DNA from 3 places in the Cupriavidus sp. KK10 genome. Region 1 is predicted to be linked to each of the others. Evidence: predicted binding sites of a transcription regulator. Region 1 holds the regulator's gene; each other region holds the start of a gene.
The links. Region 1 encodes sigma-54, which starts transcription at its own class of promoters, with help from an activator protein. Its sites were predicted from a motif close to TGGCANGNAANCTGCTTT; they were not measured.
Positions count from the first base shown of each region.

Region 2: the regulator sigma-54 is predicted to act here: its motif matches at 2,175-2,192, upstream of prpB (methylisocitrate lyase).
Region 3: the regulator sigma-54 is predicted to act here: its motif matches at 1,911-1,928, upstream of KB879_RS03130 (pilin).

Region 1 covers NZ_CP073677.1:442,990-446,266, reverse strand. The annotation lists gene lptB (LPS export ABC transporter ATP-binding protein) at 1-598, shown strand, start outside; gene KB879_RS02305 (RNA polymerase factor sigma-54) at 734-2,215, shown strand; gene hpf (ribosome hibernation-promoting factor, HPF/YfiA family) at 2,264-2,614, shown strand; gene ptsN (PTS IIA-like nitrogen regulatory protein PtsN) at 3,070-3,277, shown strand, end outside.
Region 2 covers NZ_CP073677.1:4,684,831-4,688,107, reverse strand. The annotation lists gene prpC (2-methylcitrate synthase) at 1-1,145, opposite strand, end outside; gene prpB (methylisocitrate lyase) at 1,233-2,141, opposite strand; gene prpR (propionate catabolism operon regulatory protein PrpR) at 2,423-3,277, shown strand, end outside.
Region 3 covers NZ_CP073677.1:618,003-621,279, reverse strand. The annotation lists gene KB879_RS03135 (Wzy polymerase domain-containing protein) at 1-1,231, opposite strand, end outside; gene KB879_RS03130 (pilin) at 1,328-1,843, opposite strand; gene KB879_RS03125 (TerC family protein) at 2,163-2,858, opposite strand; gene sucD (succinate--CoA ligase subunit alpha) at 3,105-3,277, opposite strand, start outside.

The sequences.
Region 1 (3,277 bases):
CATGATCGTGGGCCTGGTGGCGCTGGACGAAGGCGATATCGTGCTCGACGGCGACCACATCAGCGGCCTGCCGATCCACGAGCGCGCGCGCATGGGGCTGTCGTACCTGCCGCAGGAAGCCTCGGTGTTCCGCAAGCTCAACGTCGAAGAGAACATCCGCGCGGTGCTGGAGCTTCAGGTGAGCAACGGCAAGCCGCTGCCCAAGACCGAGATCGAGCGCCGCCTGGATTCGCTGCTCGACGACCTGCAGATCGCGCACCTGCGCAACAACCCGGCGCTGTCGCTATCGGGCGGCGAGCGCCGCCGTGTCGAAATCGCGCGCGCGCTGGCGTCGTCGCCGCGCTTCATCCTGCTGGACGAACCCTTCGCCGGCGTGGACCCGATCGCCGTGGGCGAGATCCAACGCATCGTCAGTTTCCTCAAGGCACGCAATATCGGCGTGCTGATCACCGACCACAACGTGCGCGAGACGCTCGGCATCTGCGACCACGCCTACATCATCAGCGAAGGCACGGTGCTGGCCGCGGGCCAGCCCGAGGAAATCATCGCCAATGACGCAGTGCGGCGCGTCTACCTGGGCGAGAACTTCCGCATGTGACTTAACGGCCTGCCCGCGAGCGGCAGGCCTCTTCGCGGGCGCGCGTGGGCCCTCCCACAGCCAGCGGCGATCGGACCGCATAAGCGATAGCAATTTCCGTTCCAACAACGGAAAGATGCGCATAGAATAGCTCGCATGAAACCGTCGCTACAGCTCCGTCTTTCCCAGCATCTGGCCCTGACCCCGCAACTGCAGCAGTCGATCCGGCTGCTGCAGCTCTCCACGCTGGAACTGCAGCAAGAGGTCGAACAGGCGCTGACGGAAAACCCGCTGCTCGAGCGCGAGAACGACTGGATCGAAAGCCCGCTGCGCGTGGCGGCCGACGGCTCGGTCAACCTGCAGAGCGCACCGGCGCCCGCCCCGGCTGAGCCCCAGGGCAATGGCGAGGCTCGCGCCGACGGCGCGGGTGACGACGACAGCTATGGCGACAGCGGCAACGGCGACGACTACGGCAGCGGCGACTGGAGCCTGGACGACTTTGCCCGCCGCCCCCAGGGCGACGAGGATGAAAAAACGCCGATGCAGCTGCGCGAGGCCGAGCCCACGCTGCGCGAGTACCTGATGGAGCAGCTCACGCCGCTGAAGATCTCGGCGCGCGACAAAGGCCTGGCCATCTTCCTGATCGAATCGCTCGACGACGATGGCTACCTGAGCGCATCGCTTGAGGAGATCTGCACGGAGTTGCCGGAAGAACTCGAGTTCGAGATCGACGAAGTCCACGCCATCCTCACGCTGCTGCAGAGTTTCGACCCGCCCGGCGTGGGTGCGCGCAACGCCGCCGAGTGCCTGGCCCTGCAGTTGCGACGCCTGACGCACCCGCAACGCGAACTGGCGCTGAACATCGTTAGCAATCACCTGGAGTTGCTCGCAGTACGCGACTACACGCGGCTGAAGAAGGCGCTGCAGGTAGATGAAGTGGCACTGAAGTCCGCACACGAACTGATCCGCTCGCTGGCGCCCTACCCCGGCCATGCGTACAGCCGCCCGGAAGCGGACTTTGTGGTGCCGGACGTGTTCGTGCGCAAGGGTGGCGGCGGCTGGATCGCGCAGCTCAATCCGGATGTGATGCCGAGGCTGCGCATCAACGATATGTATGCCCAAATCCTGCGTGGCGCGAAGGGTGAGTCCGGCACGGCCGGACTGCAGCAAAAGCTGCAAGAGGCGCGCTGGCTGATCAAGAACATCCAGCAAAGGTTCGACACAATCCTGCGTGTCTCGCAGGCCATTGTCGAGCGTCAAAAGAACTTTTTCAGTCACGGCGAAATCGCCATGCGCCCCTTGGTTTTGCGGGAGATTGCCGATACACTGGGTTTACACGAGTCAACCATCTCCCGGGTGACGACCAATAAATTCATGGCAACGCCGATGGGTACTTTCGAACTGAAGTACTTCTTCGGCAGCCACGTGTCCACCGAAACCGGTGGCGCGGCTTCATCAACGGCCATCCGCGCCTTGATCAAGCAACTGATAGGAGCCGAAGACCCGAGGAATCCCCTTTCCGACAGTCGCATTGCCGAACTGCTGGGTGAGCAAGGCTTTGTTGTTGCGCGCCGCACTGTTGCCAAGTATCGCGAAGCCCTGAAGATCCCCGCAGTCAATCTCCGCAAGTCTTTGTAGCCGAGCCCACCGCCTGCCTGGTGAGGCTCTTTCAGAAGGAGAAGCGCTATGAACTTCAAGATCAGTGGACACCACCTGGACATCACGCCCCCTCTGCGTGAGTACGTGGAAACGAAGCTGGAGCGAATCGTCAGGCATTTCGATCAGGTCATTGGCGTTAGCGTGCTGCTCTCTGTCGACAACCACAAGGAAAAGGACCGGCGTCAGTACGCGGAAATTAATCTACATCTCAAGGGCAAGGACATCTTTGTCGAGGCGCATCACGAAGACCTATATGCAGCGATCGACGCACTCGTCGACAAGCTGGACCGTCAGGTGATCCGCTACAAGGATCGCGTGCAAGGCCACGACCGCGAAGCGGTCAAGTACCAGATGGCCGCAGCGCAAATGCAGCAATGACCGTGCCCGGCAGCCCCGCAGCGGGCTGCTGAATCAGGATTGAACAGGCAAGCCGCGCCACGAAGCGCGGCTTTTTTGCGCCCTTGCGTTCCGGGTTGCCGCCGGCATGCCGCGCCCGCACTGGCGGTGCGGCCCGGCTGTGGCGCCGGAGCCAACGCTTTTCACCCGAATGGGCAAGAGTGTTCGCAAGCGCAGCGCCAAGGTGTATGCTGCGCCATACAAAGAGAGGGAATCCTGGCCGCGCCCCGCATCGGTGCGCCGGCTCCCGGCCCGGAGGCACGATTGCATCACCATGTATCGTTCTGCACCGGCTTGCCCCGCTGCGCTGCACAATACGGGGGTAGTCGCTGCTCTATAATGGGCCGGACGCCTCCGGCCAGGCCAACGGCAGCCCGGAGCCAGCCCACTGCCCCGCGGAACGATCTGCCCGCTAACTGAAATCCTGCGCATCGCCCATGAATCGTTTGGCCAAATTGCTGCCACCCGGCAACATCACCCTGGACGTCAGCGTCACCAGCAAGAAGCGTGTGTTCGAGCAGGCCGGGCTCCTCTTCGAGAACAACCATGGTGTGGCGCGCGCCATCGTGACGGACAACCTGTTCGCGCGCGAGTCGCTGGGATCCACCGGCCTGGGCGCCGGCGTGGCGATCCCGCACGGCCGCA
Region 2 (3,277 bases), 2.4 Mb from region 1:
TTCAGCGGCACGAACTTCAGGTTCTCCGGGCCGGTGTAGTTGGCACTCGGGCGGATGATCTTGTTGTCGATACGCTGCTCGATGATGTGCGCGGCCCAGCCCGAGGTGCGCGCGATCACAAACAGCGGCGTGAACATCGCCGTCGGCACGCCCATCATGTGGTAGCTCACCGCGCTGAACCAGTCCAGGTTCGGGAACATCTTCTTGATGTCTCCCATCACCGTTTCCAGGCGCTCGGCGATGTCGAACATCTTCATCGAGCCGGCGTCCTTCGACAGCCTCTTCGCCACGTCCTTGATCACCTGGTTGCGCGGGTCGCTGATGGTGTACACCGGGTGGCCGAAGCCGATCACGACTTCCTTGTTCTCGACGCGGCGGGTGATGTCGGCCTGGGCCTCATCCGGGTTGTCGTAGCGCTTCTGGATCTCGAACGCGACCTCGTTGGCGCCGCCGTGCTTGGGGCCGCGCAGCGCGCCGATGGCGCCGCTGATCGACGAATACATGTCCGAACCCGTGCCGGCGATCACGCGGGCGGCGAAGGTCGAGGCGTTGAACTCGTGCTCGGCGTACAGGTTCAGCGAGGTGTTCATGGCGCGCTCCCACAGTGCCGACGGCTTCTCGCCGTGCAGCAGGTGCAGGAAATGGCCGCCGATGGAGTCATCGTCGGTTTCCACCTCGATACGGCGGCCGTTGTGGCTGTAGTGATACCAGTACAGCAGCATCGAGCCCAGGCTGGCCATCAGGCGGTCGGCGATGTCGCGCGCGCCCGGGGTGTTGTGGTCTTCCTTCTCCGGCAGCACGGTGCCCAGCACCGACACGCCGGTGCGCATCACGTCCATCGGGTGGGCGCTGGCGGGCACCCATTCGAGCGCGGCCTTCACATTGGCGGGCAGGCCGCGCAGGCTCTTGAGCTTGGCCTTGTAGGCGGCCAGTTCGGATTTGGTCGGCAGCTTGCCGTGCACCAGCAGGTGGGCGATCTCCTCGAACTCGCAGGTCTCGGCGATGTCGAGGATGTCGTAGCCGCGGTAGTGCAGGTCGTTGCCGGTGCGGCCGACGGTGCACAGCGCGGTATTGCCGGCGGTCACGCCCGACAGGGCGACGGATTTCTTGGGCTTGGGAGTGACGAGCGGTTGCGCTTCGGACATCTGGGTCTCCTTTGTGTGATGCCTGGTATTGCCTGTCTGTTGTCGTGCAAGCGGCCGGGACAAAGCCCGGCCGCGCGTGAGTCTTACTTACTTGCCCTTGCCTTGTGCGAAGAGCGCGTCCAGCTTCTGCTCGAAGTCATGGTAGCCGATGCTCTCGTAGAGCTCGGCGCGGGTCTGCATGGTATCGACCACGTTCTTCTGCGTGCCGTCGCGGCGGATGGCCGCGTAGACGTTCTCCGCCGCCTTGTTCATGGCGCGGAAGGCCGACAGCGGGTACAGCACCATCGACACGCCGGCGCCGCCGAGTTCCTCGGTGGTGAACAGCGGAGTGGCGCCGAATTCGGTGATATTGGCCAGCACCGGCACCTTCACCGCATCGACAAACTTGCGGTACATGGCCAGGTCGGTCATGGCTTCCGGGAAGATGGCGTCGGCGCCGGCTTCCACGCACGCGACGGCGCGCTCGATGGCCTTGTCCAGGCCTTCGACGGCGAGCGCGTCGGTGCGGGCCATGATGACGAAATTCTCGTCGGTGCGGGCGTCGACGGCGGCCCTGATGCGGTCGACCATTTCACCCTGCGTGACGATTTCCTTGTTGGGGCGGTGGCCGCAGCGCTTGGCGCCGACCTGGTCTTCGATATGCATGGCCGCCGCGCCAAACTTGATCAGCGACTTGGTGGTGCGGGCCACGTTGAAGGCCGAGGCGCCGAAGCCGGTGTCGACGTCCACCAGCAGCGGCGTGTCGCACACGTCGGTGATGCGGCGGATATCGGTCAGCACGTCGTCCAGGTTCGAGATGCCCAGGTCCGGCAGGCCCAGCGAGCCGGCCGCAACGCCGCCGCCCGACAGGTAGATGGCCCGGTAGCCGGCGCGCTTGGCCAGCAGGGCGTGGTTGGCATTGATGGTGCCGACTACCTGCAGCGGATGCTCGTCGGCAAGCGCCTGGCGGAAGCGGGCGCCAGCGGAGCGCGCGAGGTCGGAAGCGGAGTAGGTCATGGCGTATGCGTTGGTGAACAGGACGGGCCTAATACTGCAAGGGGTGTGCCAAGCCCTTGGGCGGGCCCGCGGGAAATCCGCCAGCCTTTGTCAGCGCTGGGCTGGCGGGCAGGGCGGCTGGCCTCGCCGCCGATTTCATGTCATCTTTTCAGCACAATTGAATTTCAAAATCACAAGTTTGGAATTCAAAGTTGAAATCCCGGGCTGCGTGGCGGACAATGTGCCAGCACTGTACGCCTGTTCGTCCCGGGTTTCACCACGCATTCTTTCCGCATTGCACCATGGCTCCTCCCGTTTCCACGCAAGCCCGTCCGCGCATCTGGGCCATCGGCATCAGCCGCCTGGCACGCGCCTTCGCCGACCTGATTCCGGCCTACGCCGACCGGGCCGAATTCCGCATCGTCGGCAAGGGTTTCGAGGCCGCCGCCAGCGCCGTGGCGCGCGAGGCGCGCGAGGGCCGGCTCGACGTGGTGGTGGCGGGCGGCTCCAACGGCGCCTACCTGCGCCAGCACGTGGATGTGCCGGTGGTGCTGGTCAAGGTCACGGGCTTTGACGTGATGAGCGCGTTAGCCACCGCGCGGCGCATCTCGCCGCGGGTGGCGCTGGTCACGCACGCGTCGACGTATGCCGAGGTGGATGAATTCGTGCGCGCGTTCTCGCTGTTGGTCCCGGCCTATACCTACCTGACCGAGGACGATGCCGTCGCACGCGTAAAGGCGCTCAAGCAGGAGGGCATCCAGGTCGTGGTCGGCCCCGGCCTGGTGACCGACCTGGCCGACCGCTATGGCCTGACCGGCGTGTTCCTGTACTCCGGCAACTCGGTGCGCATGGCGCTGGAAGACGCGATCGAGGCCGCGCGCCTGCGCCGCATCGAGGCCACCCGGCGCGACTACGTCAACACCATCCTGGCGCACCTGAACGAGGGCGTGGCGGCGGTGGATGCCGAAGGGCGCATCCAGTCGTTCAACCCGGCGATGGAGCGCTTTCTCGGCACTTCCGTCGCCGCCGCGGTCGGGCGCAAGCTGCAGACGCTGGCGCCAAACCTGGCGCTCGAAGGCGTGATGCAGAGCGGTGACAAGGAACTGGAAGCGATCCACAAGCTCGGCGACAAGATGGTGGTGGTCAACCGCATCCCC
Region 3 (3,277 bases), 180 kb from region 1:
GCATCGAATGCGCGCACAGCATCGCCAGCCAGGTAAGAACCAGCACGGTCTGCTTGCGCTCTTCGCTATCGCCGTGCCACAGGCGAACGCGAACCACGCGCCATAGCCACGCCAGCAGGATCAGGCCTACGCCGGCGGCGCCGACGATGCCCGTCTTCGCCAGCAAGTCGAGGATGGCGTTGTGGGCGTGCAGGGACATCTCCACCTTCACGCCGACTTGCTGCATTTGCTGGAACTGCGCCCAGCCGAACTCGCCCCAGCCGACGCCGAACCAGGGGTGGGAGCGGAACATTGCCAGCGCGTGGGTCCACAGCGCGCCGCGCGCGGACATCTGGTCTTCTGCTTCGAGTTGGGCGATGGTGTCGAACAGGCGCCAGTCGAAGGCTTGCCCTGCCGCGCGGATCGCGGGCTGCAGGATCAGCAGCATCGCCACCATTGCTACTGCTGCGACGAGCAGACCGACCGGTCGCTGCATTGGATCCGAGTCGCGCCGCCCGCCTCGTGCGAGCCACGCTGCGACCAGTGCATAGACCGCAGCCAGGCCAACATGCAGCACGCCGGTGCGCGAACCGGACAGCACGATGCCGCTTTCCAGCAAGACCACGGCGGCGAGCCACATCGGGAAACGCAAGCGGCCACGCGAAGCCAGCCACACTGACGCCACCAACGCCAGGCCTTCAACGGTGGCCTGGTGGTTGGGTTGGTTCAGGTTGCCCCAGAGGCGGCGATTGTTGTCGTAGAAGTAGGTGGAGACGAGGCCGAAGGCGCGGGGTTCGAGGTGGAAGAGCTGCACCCATTGCGTGAGCGTACCGAGCGACCCCGCAATGAGAAAGGCCGTGGCGAAGGCATCGCCGATGTCCTGCGTGGTTGTTGCTGGCGCGCGTCGATACCACCATCCAGCGCAAGTCACTGCGGCTCCAAGGATCAGCGTGAGAATCGTGATCAGCCGGCTGCCAGTGATGTCAGCGTGACCGAGGGCGCCGAGTAAAAGGCTGACAAGGCTTAGCCAGACAAACAGCAGGCAGCCCCACGGAAGCCACATATGGGTTTCCGAACTCGCTGCTGGGGACTTGTGGATCGCATGGAAGGCGAAGACGGCGATGGCACAGAATGCGGCGGTCCATTCGCCATAGAACGTCGCCAGCGGCAGCGTGTGCCGAGAGACTAGCAGCGGGATGACGATTGCTGCGATGAGGGCGGCCGACGGTAGGAAGGGCCTGGACGGCTGCATCGGGGCGCCTGTTTATAGGGAAAGGCGCATGATAGCGTGGTGGCTGGGCAAAGAAAAAGCGCCCGAAGGCGCTTTTTCTTTGCCTATGAAATGGTATTAGCTGCGGCAGCTTGCAGGGGAGACGTTACCCGGAAGCGTGGCGGCCGTGGCAGGTGCCGGCCCCGGAGTCGGCAGAGTCGACGCAGCCTTGGCCGCCGAGAAGCACTCCCAATCCACCGAACCACCGGCCGGCGGAGTGCCGACTGCCAGAGCGGCGGCGGCAGACGAGGGCACCAGGACCAGCGTACCGCCACCGGCGCGAGCAGAATACGTGATCGTGATTTGCCCAGTAGCGTCGACTGCCATAGCCGTTACGTTTTGCGTCGGGGATGGAGCCGTCCAACCGTTAGCAAGCGCAATGCCGTTCGCTGCATTTTCGGTAACTGACGTCTTGGCTGAAGCGGCCAAGCTCAGGCCTTCGGTAACCCGAGAACGAATCAGATAGTCCTGATACGCCGGAATAGCAATCGCCGCCAAAATACCAATGATCGCCACCACGATCATCAGTTCGATCAGCGTAAAGCCCTTCTGGACACGACGGCCCAGTTTCTTCAGTTGTTGTACCCGTTGCATGATTTGACCCCTCGAAGAGATTTTAGTTGAGCGTTGCACGTCTTCGGTTTCGTGACGCGGGGACTATTTAGCAGTAAGCGTGCCAGCGGCATTCCCCATCCGTAGGGGGGTAAAAAACGACAAATTTCGTCACCCGTCAGGGGGATGCTTGCCGGATGCGCCAAAATTTGTCACTTGCGCCTCTTACCACCGCGCCAACCGACAAAATGTGCGATCACTCACATGAGTTAGTTGGCCAAGGCACCGACGACCGCCTTGCCGGCGCACCAATGAAAAAGGGCGGCCAGCTGGCCGCCCTTCTCGCCCGGGCGGAACCTCGTCAGGCGGTCTGTGCCGACCGGCGGCTCAGCAGCTTGCCCATAAGCACCACCAGGATCGCGCCGGCGGCGCCGAATACCAGGTGGGCGTGCGGCACGTGGACCTCGAACCAGGCGGCGTCGACCGGGTCGCTGACCAGCATTTCGCCGGCCAGGTAGCCCAGCAGCGCGGCACCCAGCACGATGATGACCGGGAAGCGCTCCATGACCTTGAGCAGCAGCGTGCTGCCGAACACGATCAGCGGGATCGACAGGCCCAGGCCGATGATCAGCAGCATCAGCTGGCTGCCTTCGGGGCCTTTCTGCGCAGCGGCGGCCACGGCCACCACATTGTCGAGCGACATCACCAGGTCGGCGATCAGGATGGTGCGGATGGCGGCCCAGATATTGTCCTTGCCATCGTGCCCTTCCTCGTCGTCATCGCCGGTCAGCAGCTGCACGCCGATGTAGACCAGCAGCACGGCGCCGACGATCTTCAGGTACGGCAGGCTCAGCAGCTTGACCGCGGCCACGGTCAGCACCACGCGCATGATGATGGCGGCGGCGCTGCCCCAGAAGATGGCCTTCTTCTGCTGGGCGGGCGGCAGGTTGCGCGAGGCGAGCGCGATCACCACCGCGTTGTCGCCGGACAGGACGATATTGGTCAGGATGATCGATCCCAACGCAATCCAGAAAGTGGTGGAAGACAGCAGTTCCACGGGGAGGCTCCTCGAGTTCTATCTATAGGTCCGACCCGTCATATGACGGCAATTCGGATGTCTGAAAACACAGACATGACTGTTTAACGCACGAACCTTACGATTCGGTTTCAATTCCGGATGGTGCCGCTTGGGAGATACCCTAGTAAGTGTCCCACCAGAATGACATTGCCCCCGCACGCGGCGGGGGCAATGTCTTATCATTTCCGCGCAGGCGGAAACGACGTACTGAACATCGTCAGCAAATTACAGCATTGCCTTCAGCAGGCGGCCCATCTCCGACGGGTTCTTGGTCACCTTGATGCCGCAGGCTTCCATGATTTCCAGCTTGGCCTGGGCGGTATCGGCACCGCCCGAGATCAGCGCGCCGGCGTGGCCCATGCGCTTGCCCGGAGGCGCGGTCACGCCAGCGATGAAGC